3 regions of the Streptomyces anthophorae genome follow, and region 2 is predicted to be linked to each of the others. Evidence: riboswitches for the same ligand, from Rfam matches in the RefSeq annotation. Region 2 holds a riboswitch; each other region holds the start of a gene.
What was found. Region 2 has a riboswitch for cyclic di-AMP ahead of ACNYS0_RS16900 (C40 family peptidase). Riboswitches for the same ligand answer to the same signal wherever they lie in the genome.
Positions count from the first base shown of each region.

Region 1: it holds a riboswitch for cyclic di-AMP, as region 2 does, so the genes downstream of both, ACNYS0_RS24415 (transglycosylase family protein) here and ACNYS0_RS16900 (C40 family peptidase) in region 2, are expected to answer to the same signal.
Region 3: it holds a riboswitch for cyclic di-AMP, as region 2 does, so the genes downstream of both, ACNYS0_RS19520 (M23 family metallopeptidase) here and ACNYS0_RS16900 (C40 family peptidase) in region 2, are expected to answer to the same signal.

Region 1 is NZ_JBLWQQ010000001.1:5,343,253-5,346,848, forward strand. Features, by position in the region: gene ACNYS0_RS24405 (cytochrome P450 family protein) at 1-477, shown strand, start outside; gene ACNYS0_RS24410 (transglycosylase family protein) at 621-1,625, shown strand; cyclic di-AMP (ydaO/yuaA leader) riboswitch at 1,806-1,963, shown strand; gene ACNYS0_RS24415 (transglycosylase family protein) at 1,968-2,678, shown strand; gene eno (phosphopyruvate hydratase) at 3,002-3,596, shown strand, end outside.
Region 2 is NZ_JBLWQQ010000001.1:3,794,760-3,798,355, forward strand. Features, by position in the region: gene pcrA (DNA helicase PcrA) at 1-1,618, opposite strand, end outside; cyclic di-AMP (ydaO/yuaA leader) riboswitch at 1,825-1,969, shown strand; gene ACNYS0_RS16900 (C40 family peptidase) at 1,978-3,177, shown strand; gene ACNYS0_RS16905 (hypothetical protein) at 3,251-3,596, opposite strand, start outside.
Region 3 is NZ_JBLWQQ010000001.1:4,345,183-4,348,778, forward strand. Features, by position in the region: gene ACNYS0_RS19515 (aldo/keto reductase) at 1-633, opposite strand, end outside; gene ACNYS0_RS19520 (M23 family metallopeptidase) at 761-1,813, opposite strand; cyclic di-AMP (ydaO/yuaA leader) riboswitch at 1,825-1,960, opposite strand; gene ACNYS0_RS19525 (PP2C family protein-serine/threonine phosphatase) at 2,226-3,344, opposite strand; tRNA gene ACNYS0_RS19530 (tRNA-Met) at 3,533-3,596, opposite strand, start outside.

The sequences.
Region 1 (3,596 bases), 1.5 Mb from region 2:
CGGCTTCAGGAGTCGATCGCGGCGGGGGAGACGGGCCTGCTGGAGACCGGGATCGAGGAACTGCTGCGCTTCGACGGGCCGGTGGAGATGGCCACCTGGCGGTTCGCCCGGGAGCCGCTCACCATCGGCGGCCAGGAGATCGGCGCCGGAGACCCGGTCCTCGTCGTGCTCGCCGCCGCCGACCGCGACCCGGCGCGCTTCAGCGAGCCCGACACCCTCGACCTCTCCCGCCGCGACAACCAGCACCTCGGCTACGGGCACGGCATCCACTACTGCCTCGGCGCTCCGCTCGCCCGCCTGGAGGGACAGGCCGCCCTCGGCACGCTCCTGACCCGCCTTCCGGACCTGCGACTTGCGGTGGAACCGACCGATTTGCGGTGGCGCGGCGGGCTCATCATGCGCGGACTGCGCACGCTCCCGGTGGAGTTCACCCCGCGTCAGAATCCGGTCGGAACTGACGGCCCGTCAACAATGTGACTTTCACGTGATCTACGCTGCATCGACTTGTGACAGGCGTTCGAGTGCCGCTACGTTCACGGATCATCGCGACACATGCACAACTCGCACCACTTGCACCACCCGTCGCGCGTAGCAGCATCAGTCTCGCGAAAGGCAAACGCATGCTCTCCGGGAACGGTCGTCACCGTCGCCCCCGTCAGGCACCTGCTCTCGTCGTCGCCGCCGGAGTCACCGGCAGCGCCATCGCGATCCCGCTGTTCGCCGCGAGCGGCGCGAGTGCCGCGACCACGCAGGCGTGGGACAAGCTCGCCGAGTGCGAGAGCGGCGGCCAGTGGAGCCTGGACGCCGGTAACGGCTACTACGGCGGCCTCCAGTTCACGCAGGAGAGATGGGAGGAGTTCGGGGGGCTCGACTACGCCCCGCGCGCCGACCAGGCCAGCCGCTCGCAGCAGATAGCCGTCGCCGAGAAGGTTCTCGACGACAAGGGGCCGAGTGCCTGGCCGATGTGCTCGCTCACCTCGGACCTCACCAAGGAGGACGGATCGGCGGACGTCGACCCGGGCGTGTCCGCGTCGCCGTCGGCGCAGCCCTCCGGGTCGTCCGACACCGACGCCGACAGCGCGTCGGACGAGGACGCGGGCAAGGCGGGCTCCACGGATTCGACCGATCCGACCGCATCGGCCGATGCGGCCGATGGGGCTGATGCGGCCGATTCGGGAGACAAGGGTCACGACGAGGCCGACGACTCCCACGTGTCGGGGGATACCTCCGGTAGCAAGGCCGAGGACTCCCCGACCCCCTCAAGTGACAAGTCCCACGCGCCTTCTGACGACGCCCCCGCCGAGACGGCCTCGCCGTCCGCCCCGCCCTCCGGTGAGGCCTCGGGCGACGCCACGTCCGGCCGCCACCGCGGCGACCGCGCCGACGACGACGGTTCCGGCTCCCGTGGGGGAGAGGGACGGCACGCCTCGCGCGACGACAAGCGCGACGGAGGCACGTACGAGGTGCACGCCGGCGACAACCTCTGGGACATCGCGAAGGCCCAGGACGTGCACGGCGGCTGGGACGCGCTCTACGAGCGGAACAAGGAGACGGTCGGTACCGACCCAGACCTCATCCTTCCTGGTCAGAGCCTGGATCTTGGGGACGGATCGGACAAAAGGTAGCTGGGGTTCCGGCCGGTTGAGGGGGCTTTGTCCGGTGTCGATCGAGTGAGACATGGGTCTCAAAGCCCCTGATCGACTTTGAAATCGGGCGGATCGACCGCTTACGTTCGTGACCGCTCGCTTCAGCGGGCCCCGACGGATGTCACGCCGAATCCTGCCAACGTCCGTACGGGAACAGTCGTCGCGTAAGCGCCGTAGGCAGGAGCGGGGGACCCAGGTAAGCGCCCTTCCGGGAGACCGGACGGGCTTGGGGTTAAGCAGCGCACAAGGATGCGTCTGCCGGGCACTCACTGGCCCGAACCCGACAGCTCACCTCGCAGGCGTCGGTGAGGAGAGATCTCCATGCTGTTTTCCGGCAAGAACAAGCACCGCCGCCCGTCCAAGGCCGTCCGCGTCGCCACGCTCGGCGGCGTCGCCGCTGCCGCCGTCGCCGTGCCGCTGATGGGTGCGACCTCCGCCTCCGCCGCCACCACCTCCGAGTGGGACCAGGTCGCGCAGTGCGAGTCCGGTGGCAACTGGTCCACCAACACCGGCAACGGTTTCTACGGCGGTCTCCAGTTCTCGTCCTCCACCTGGTCCGCCTACGGCGGCGACCAGTACGCCTCCACCGCCGACCAGGCGTCCAAGGCGCAGCAGATAGCCGTCGGCGAGAAGGTTCTCGCCTCCCAGGGCAGCGGTGCCTGGCCGAACTGCGGCTCGGGCCTGTCCTCCACCCCGAACGAGGGTGGCGGCGACGACTCGTCCGCGCAGCAGGCTCCGAAGCAGGAGACCCAGCAGCGCGCCGACCGTTCCGAGCAGCGTCAGCAGCCGCAGCAGGAGGCCCCGAAGCAGGAGGCTCCCAAGCAGGCCGCCCCGAAGCAGGACACCGTCACCACCCCGACCGGCAAGAAGGTCGAGAAGGGCGACGGCGAGTACAAGGTCGAGTCCGGCGACACCCTCAGCAAGATCGCCGAGGCGCACGGCACGTCCTGGCAGCAGCTGTTCGAGAAGAACAAGGACATCGTCAAGGACGCCGACCTGATCTACCCGGGTCAGCAGCTGCACCTCAGCTAAGACGTCCGGTCCGCACAGGACCACCGGTCCGCACAGGGCCCCAGGCCCTCCCAGGCCATCAGGCACGGGCTCGGCATCGGCGGACGCCGAGCCCCGCCGCACCCCGTCCCCACGGGCCGCTCACTTCGGCGACCTCCGTCCCGCTCAGCCGGGCCGGGGGTCGCTGTTTTTGTTCCGTTAAGGAACATTTCGCTGTGGGCGTTGTCCACGAGACGGGCGTTCGGATGGCCGATGCCCGCGAGCCGGTTACGCTCAGGGGTGCGGGACCACGTATCCATGCAGCCGCCCGCATAGCCTGCGTCACATCCCAGAAGGAGATGCTCGTGCCGTCCATCGACGTCGTCGTAGCCCGGGAAATCCTGGACTCCCGAGGCAACCCCACGGTCGAGGTCGAGGTCGGCCTCGACGACGGGAGCACCGGCCGCGCGGCCGTCCCGTCGGGTGCCTCCACCGGTGCCTTCGAGGCCATCGAACTCCGCGACGGTGACCCGAACCGTTACCAGGGCAAGGGCGTCGAGAAGGCCGTCCTCGCCGTCATCGAGCAGATCGGCCCGGAGCTCGTCGGGTACGACGCCACCGAGCAGCGCCTGATCGACCAGGCGATGTTCGACCTGGACGCCACCGACAACAAGGGCTCGCTCGGCGCCAACGCCATCCTCGGCGTCTCGCTCGCCGTCGCGCACGCCGCTTCCGAGGCGTCCGACCTGCCGCTCTTCCGCTACCTCGGCGGTCCGAACGCGCACCTTCTCCCGGTGCCGATGATGAACATCCTGAACGGTGGGTCGCACGCCGACTCCAACGTCGACATCCAGGAGTTCATGATCGCCCCGATCGGCGCGGAGTCCTTCTCCGAGGCCCTGCGCTGGGGCGCCGAGGTCTACCACACGCTGAAGAAGGTCCTGAAGAGCAAGGGCCTGG
Region 2 (3,596 bases):
CCTCCATCAGCGTGTTGAACCGCTTCACGGCGTTCGCCGAGCGGGCCGCCATCCCGTACGCCTCGTCGACGCGGCGCAGCGCCTGCGGGAAGGAGATCTTCTCGCGCTGGGAGAGCGCGTCGATCATCGCTTCGGCGCGGTCGCCGATGCCGCGCTTGGGGACGTTGAGGATGCGGCGCAGCGGCACCGAGTCCTCGGGGTTGGAGAGCACCCGCAGGTAGGCCAGGACGTCCCTGACCTCCTTGCGCTCGTAGAAGCGGACGCCGCCGACGACCTTGTAGGGCAGGCCGGTCCTGATGAAGATCTCTTCGAAGACACGGGACTGCGCGTTCGTCCGGTAGAAGACCGCGACGTCACCCGCGAGCGCGTCGCCCGCGTCCGTGAGCCGGTCGATCTCGTCGGCGATGAACTGCGCCTCGTCGTGCTCGGTGTCCGCGACATAGCCCGTGATCTGGGCGCCGGGGCCCTCGTTCGTCCACAGGTTCTTGGGGCGGCGCGACTCGTTGCGCTCGATCACCGCGTTCGCCGCGCTGAGGATCGTCTGCGTGGAGCGGTAGTTCTGCTCCAGCATGATCGTCGTCGCGTTCGTGTAGTCCTCTTCGAACTGAAGGATGTTGCGGATCGTGGCGCCGCGGAACGCGTAGATCGACTGGTCCGCGTCACCCACGACGCACAGCTCGGCCGGGTCGGCGCCCTCGCCATCGGTGGGGCCGACCAGTTCCCTGACCAGCGCGTACTGCGCGTGGTTCGTGTCCTGGTACTCGTCGACGAGGACATGGCGGAAGCGGCGGCGGTAGTGCTCGGCGACGTCAGGGAACGCGCGCAGCAGGTTCACCGTCGTCATGATCAGGTCGTCGAAGTCCAGCGCGTTCGCCTCGCGGAGGCGGGCCTGGTACATCGCGTAGGCCTGGGCGAGGGTCTTCTCGAAGCCGTCGGCCGCGGTCGCCGCGAAGTCCTCCTCGTCGATCAGCTCGTTCTTGAGGTTGCTGATCTTGGCGCTGAAGGACTTCGGCGGGAACTTCTTCGGGTCGAGGTCCAGGTCGCGGCAGACGAGCGCCATGAGCCGCTTGCTGTCGGCGGCGTCGTAGATCGAGAAGGAGGACGTGAAGCCCAGCTTCTTGCTCTCCCGGCGCAGGATGCGGACGCAGGCGCTGTGGAACGTGGAGACCCACATCGCGTTGGCGCGCGGGCCCACCAGATCCTCGACGCGCTCCTTCATCTCGCCCGCGGCCTTGTTCGTGAACGTGATCGCGAGGATCTGGCCGGGGTGCACGCCGCGCTGGGCGAGCAGGTAGGCGATGCGGTGCGTGAGGACGCGGGTCTTGCCGGATCCGGCGCCGGCGACGATGAGCAGGGGGGAGCCGCCGTGCACCACGGCCGCGCGCTGGTTCTCGTTCAACCCCTCCAGGAGGGAGGCCGGGTCGAGGACCGGGCGCGGGGCGCCGTCCCGGTAGTGCGTGTCCCTGTCCACGGGCATGCCGGGGTTCCCGCCGAACAGGTCGTCCGGCATCGGCTCCGGGGCCCCGTCGTCGTACTCGGGGTCCGGGGGCGGCGGCGGGGGTTCCTCCGCACCCTTCTGGAGGCCGGTCAGGAAGCTGTCGTCAAAGAGGCTGCTCATCGCTCTACGAGTCTAGGCCGCCCCACTGACAACCCGTGGCTGCCTTCGGAACTCCAAGGCCCCGCCCGGAACCCCGAGGCCCCGCCAGAGGGCAGATCACGAAAATGTATCGGGCATATCGAACATCAACCTTCACAGCAGCCACACGAGTTGGCTACGGTGCAGCCGGGCAGTCCGTCCCCCCGTCCGCGAATGTCGCGGCGAGCGGGCAGCCCCCGCCGAGTCCCGTACGCCGTAAGGCAGGGAACCGGGGACCCAACCGACCTTGGGGTGAATCGGTCAGCCGACCGTAGGGCAGCCTTCCACGCCCGAACCCGACAGCTAACCCGGTAGGCGGACGACGGAAGGAGTCGCCTGCCTTGGCGTCGCACCGCAAGCCCCGCAGCCGTTCCCGGATGACCGGCGGCCTTCGCACGACCCCCGCGATCGGTATCACCACCGCCGCCCTCACCTCCGTGGCACTGCTCTCCCAGACGGCGCAGGCCGCGCCGACGCAGCCGTCGTCCAAGCCGCGCCTCGAAGAGGTGCAGAAGAAGGTCGACACCCTCTACCGGCAGGCCGAGGTCGCCACCCAGAAGTACAACGGGGCGAAGGAACGGACCGACGCCAAGAAGCAGCAGGTGGACAAGCTCCTCGACGATGTCGCGCAGCGCACCGAGGAGATGAACACGGCCCGCCAGAAGCTCGGCAGATACGCCGCCGAGCAGTACCGCTCGGGCAGCGTGAGCGACACCGCGACCATGTTCCTCGCGGACGACCCGGAGGACTACTTCTCGCAGCGCCAGCTGATGAGCCGGCTGACCGACGAGCAGAAGAAGTCGATCGACGACTATCAGAAGCAGACGCGCGAGACCGCGAAGAAGCGCACCGAGGCGCAGTCGAGCCTCCAGGACCTCACCGAGTCGCAGACCGAGCTGAGGTCGACGAAGGAGACCGTGCAGACGAAGCTCTCCGACGCGCGGGAGCTGCTGTCCAAGCTGACCGCCGAGGAGAAGGCGCGGCTCGCGGCGATCGAGAAGGCCAAGGAGGAGGCCGCCCGCAAGAAGGCGGCGGAGCTGGCCGAGAAGCAGAGGGCCGCGGAGGCGGCGAAGCGGAAGGCGGCCGAGGCGGCGAAGGAGCGGGAGCAGTCGTCCGGCTCGTCCTCCGGTTCCTCTTCCGGCTCCTCGGGGTCCTCCTCCGGCTCGTCGGACGCCTCGTACGCCACGAAGGCCGCGCAGGCGCTCGCGTTCGCCAAGGCGCAGGAGGGCAAGCCGTACGTGTGGGGCGCCACGGGGCCGGACTCGTACGACTGCTCGGGCCTGACGCAGGCGGCGTGGAAGTCCGCCGGGATCTCGCTGCCGCGGACGACCTGGGACCAGGTCGAGATCGGCAAGACGGTGCCGCTCTCCGACATCCAACCCGGTGACCTGGTGTTCTTCTATGACGACATCAGCCACGTGGGCATGTACATGGGCGGCGGCATGATGGTGCACGCGCCGAAGCCGGGCGCGGTCGTGCGCGAGGAGTCGATCTACTACGACGGCACGTCCTCGATCCACAGCGTGGTGCGGCCGGCCTGACGTACGTACGCGGAAGGGCCCGGCAGGTACGTCCCCTGCCGGGCCCTTCCACGTGTGCGGCCTGCGCGGTCGCTCAGGTCCAGAGCACCGCGATGAAGATGTTGGCGACGGTGAGCGCGCCGACGGCGATGAACAGGCCCTTCTCCGCCTTCGCCCCCTCCTCGTCGTCCCGCTTCACGTAGACGATGCCGAGGATCACGATCAGGAGCGCGAGCTTCACACCGATCTTGATGTTGTTCACGGCGCTGCCGTCGGCCTGGTTGAGGCCGACCAGGGCGACGCCGGTCACCAGCATGGTCAGGGCGCCGTGCAGCATCGCCTTGTTGAAGCGGGCCGCGCCCTCCTTCATCGCCGACATCTGCGTGAGGAAGCCGCCGAGCAGCGAGGCGATGCCGATGATGTGCAGGCCGACGAAGAGG
Region 3 (3,596 bases), 550 kb from region 2:
GGCCCCGAGGCCCGCGCGGGCGGCGACGTCCTGGAGTTCGCCCTCGTACGTGTCGCGCGAGACGAGGTTGTAGTGCGGCTGGAGCGCGACGTAACGGGCGAGGCCCTCGCGGTCGGAGAAGTCGAGGGACTCCTGGAGGCGCTCGGCGGAGATGTTCGACGCGGCGATGTGCCGCACCTTGCCCGCCTTCACCAGCTCGTCGAGGGCGCCGATGATCTCCTCGACCGGGACCTCGGGCTTGTCGTAGTGCGTGTAGTACAGGTCGATGTGGTCCGTGCCCAGGCGCTTCAGGGAGGCGTCGGCCGCGGCCTTGATGTTGGCGGCGGACAGGCCCTGGAACTCGGGGTGCTGGCTGCCCTTGGTGGCGATGACGACGTCGTCGCGGCGCCCGCGCGAGGCGAGCCACTTGCCGATGACGGTCTCCGACTCACCGCCCCGGTTGCCGTCCACCCAGGCCGAGTACACATCGGCGGTGTCGATGAAGTTGCCGCCCGCGGCGACGTACGCGTCGAGCACCTCGAAGGACGTGGCCTCGTCGGCGGTCCAGCCGAACACGTTGCCGCCCAGGGAGAGCGGGAAGACCTCGAGGTCGGAGGTGCCGAGCTTGCGCAGCGAGGGAGAGGAGGAAGTCATGCTCCGTCTCAACGCCCGCACGGAATACGGTATTCCACGATCCCGCCGGAAATTGCCCCAAGAACGGGCAAACCGGCGGTCCTGGCGTCGGGGGGTCAGCGCCAGGACCGCCGGGGTTCACGCGTTCTCAGGGGGTGAGGCCCTTGTCGCGCAGCCAGGTCGCCGGGTCGACACCGGTGGACTGCCCGTCGGGGTGGACCTCCAGGTGGAGGTGCGGCCCGGTGACATTGCCCGTGGCGCCCACGCGGCCGATGACATCGCCGGTGGAGACCTTCTGGCCCGCGCTGACATTGAGCGAGGACTGGTGGCAGAACCACAGTTCGGTGCCGTCGTCGAGCGTGAGCACCGTGCGGTAGCCGTACGCGCCCGCCCAGCCGGCCTCCGTGACCGTGCCGCCGTGGATGGCGCGGATCGGCGTGCCGGTGGAGGCGGCGAAGTCGAGGCCCGTGTGGTACCCGGAGGACCACATGGAGCCGGGCTGACCGAAGGTGCCGGAGAGCGTGTACGAGGCGACCGGGAGCTTGAAGCTGGCGGCCAGCTTGCGCAGGCGCTCGGCCTCGGCCTTGCGGCGGGCCTCCTCCTCGGCCTTCTTCTGCGCGGCGATCTCCTTGGCCTTGGCCGCGTCCTGCTTGGCGGCGGCCTCCTCGGCCGCCTGCTTGGCGGCGGCTTCTTCGGCGGCCTGCTTCGCGGAGGCGTCGGCCGCGTCCTGCTGCGTCTCGGCCTGCTGCATGATGCGGGCCCGCAGCGCCTCGCCGGCGCCGGTCCGTCCTTCGGCGGCCTCGGCCTGGGTGATTCCGGCGCCGCTCAGCGGGGAGGCCGCGGCGCCGGAGTCGGAACCGGAGTCCGAACCGTCGGATATCAGCGAGCCCACGCCCGGCAGCGACTTGGCCTCGGGCAGCGAGTCCTTGACCGCGGAGAGGTCGGGCATCGAGATGTGGACCGGCGGCTTGCCGCCCTGTGCGGTGGCGATGCCGCCCGCACCGACGGCGGCGACCACGCCGACGCCGAGAACAGTGGAGCTGCGGGCGAATCCACCACGGCGGCGGGCTACGCGATGCCTGCCGCGGACGGGAGCGAGGGACTCCTCGGTGGGATTCCACTCCTCCCAGGTCTCCTGCTCGACGCCGAAGTCGTCTTCGGGGCCGTAGAAGAAGTCGGGGGCAGGCCGGTTCGACGCCACGGGGGCGCTCTCCTTTCCTTCCTTCTCGCCTACCGGGTTAGCTGACGGGTTCGGAGCAGGAAGGTCTCCTACGAACACCAAAGGTGTCCGATTCACCCCAAGTTGGTGGTTCCCCGGCTCCCTTGCGGGATTAGGCGTGTGCGCACGGAGCCATCTCTTGTGACGGCTGGGACGACCGCGCTGCGTTATCGAACGTTAATAGACAGCAGACAGTAATTCCAAGCGCTTCCCACTGATCGTTCACGACTCTGGCCAGGACTTTTCGTGACACCGGCGGGCGAATCAGGGCGAGTTGGCGTCACACCGTCCCCACATTCAACGAACTCAACCTTCTGACGGTACGTCAATTGTTATGCGGAGCGACGCCGTTCGACTACGGTCGGCTACCTCGGGTAACAAACGATCAAGGACCTCAGGTCCGCCGCACGGCGAGCAGCGCCATGTCGTCCGTCGTCCCGTTGCCGGTGTGCGCGCGCACCTCGGCGGCGAGGGCCGCGAGCAGTTCCTCGGGCCCCGGGAAGAGGCGGCCGGACAGCCGCGCCGCCGGATCGTAGAACCGGCCGCTCGCGTCGCGCGCCTCGGAGAGCCCGTCGGTGTAGAGCAGCAGCGTGGCCGCGGACGGGAACGCCGTCTCGACGGCCCGGTCGGGCCAGCTGCCGAGTTCGCTCATGCCGAGCGGCAGCGCCGCCTGGCACGGGCTCACCTCGCGCACGGCGCCGTCGCCGAGCAGCATCAGCGGGCTGGGGTGGCCGCGGTTGAGGACGCGGACGAGCTCGACGCCGTGCGGGATCTCGACGAGCACCGCGGTGGTGAAGCCCTCGAAGTCGTCGATGCCGCGGCGCCGGCCGCCCTCACGGGCCAGGGCCCGCTCCAGGCGCTGGGCGACCGCCTCCAGGGAGCCCTCCTGCTCGGCGGCCTCCCGGAACGCCCCGATGACGACGGCGACCGCCGCGACCGCGCCGAGCCCCTTGCCGCGCACGTCACCGACGATGATCCGGATGCCGTGCGGGGTGTCCTGCACCGCGTACAGGTCACCGCCGATGAACGCGTCGGCCTGCGCCGCCTCGTAGCGCGCCGCGATGGTGAGGCCGCCGAGCCGCCGGGCCGGCTCGGGCAGCACCGCCAGCTGCGCGGCCTGGGCGATCTCGCGGGCGGAGGCCAGCTGCTCGTAGCTGCGGTACACGATCCGGTTGAGCACACAGGCCAGCAGGCAGACCGTGGCCACGGTGACTATCTCGGTGACGAACACGGAGTCGAGGTGGTCCGTGAAGCGCAGGTGCACCGCGACGATCGCGCCGATCGACACCGCGCCGACCAGGGCCGTCGCGCCGAGCGAGAAGAACGGGGCGGCCACCAGCGGCGCCGCGCTGAACAGAGGGGCGCCGGGGAAGCCGCTGGGGGTGACGTACTCGTAGACCGCGCCGCCGAGGACGAGAAACAGGGGCAGCAGTCGCAGGAAGAGGCGGGTGCCCACGGTGTCGGAGCCGTGCCTCCTCCGTCTCCCGCCGGTGCCTCCTGTTCGCTGCCCCACCACTCGTCTCCTGCCGCTCCCTGCCAGCTTCCGGCGTCTCACCAAGAGTTCCTGCACGGGGGCGCGGAGGCGAGCAGGGGTGGGCCGTACGGGTGGGGAACGTGACGGGCGCAACAGGGGCGACCGGGCGGAGACACAAAATGAACAGAGGCCGGAATCTCAATGAGATTCCGGCCTCTGTTCTTCAGTAGCGGGGACAGGATTTGAACCTGCGACCTCTGGGTTATGAGCCCAGCGAGCTACCGAGCTGCT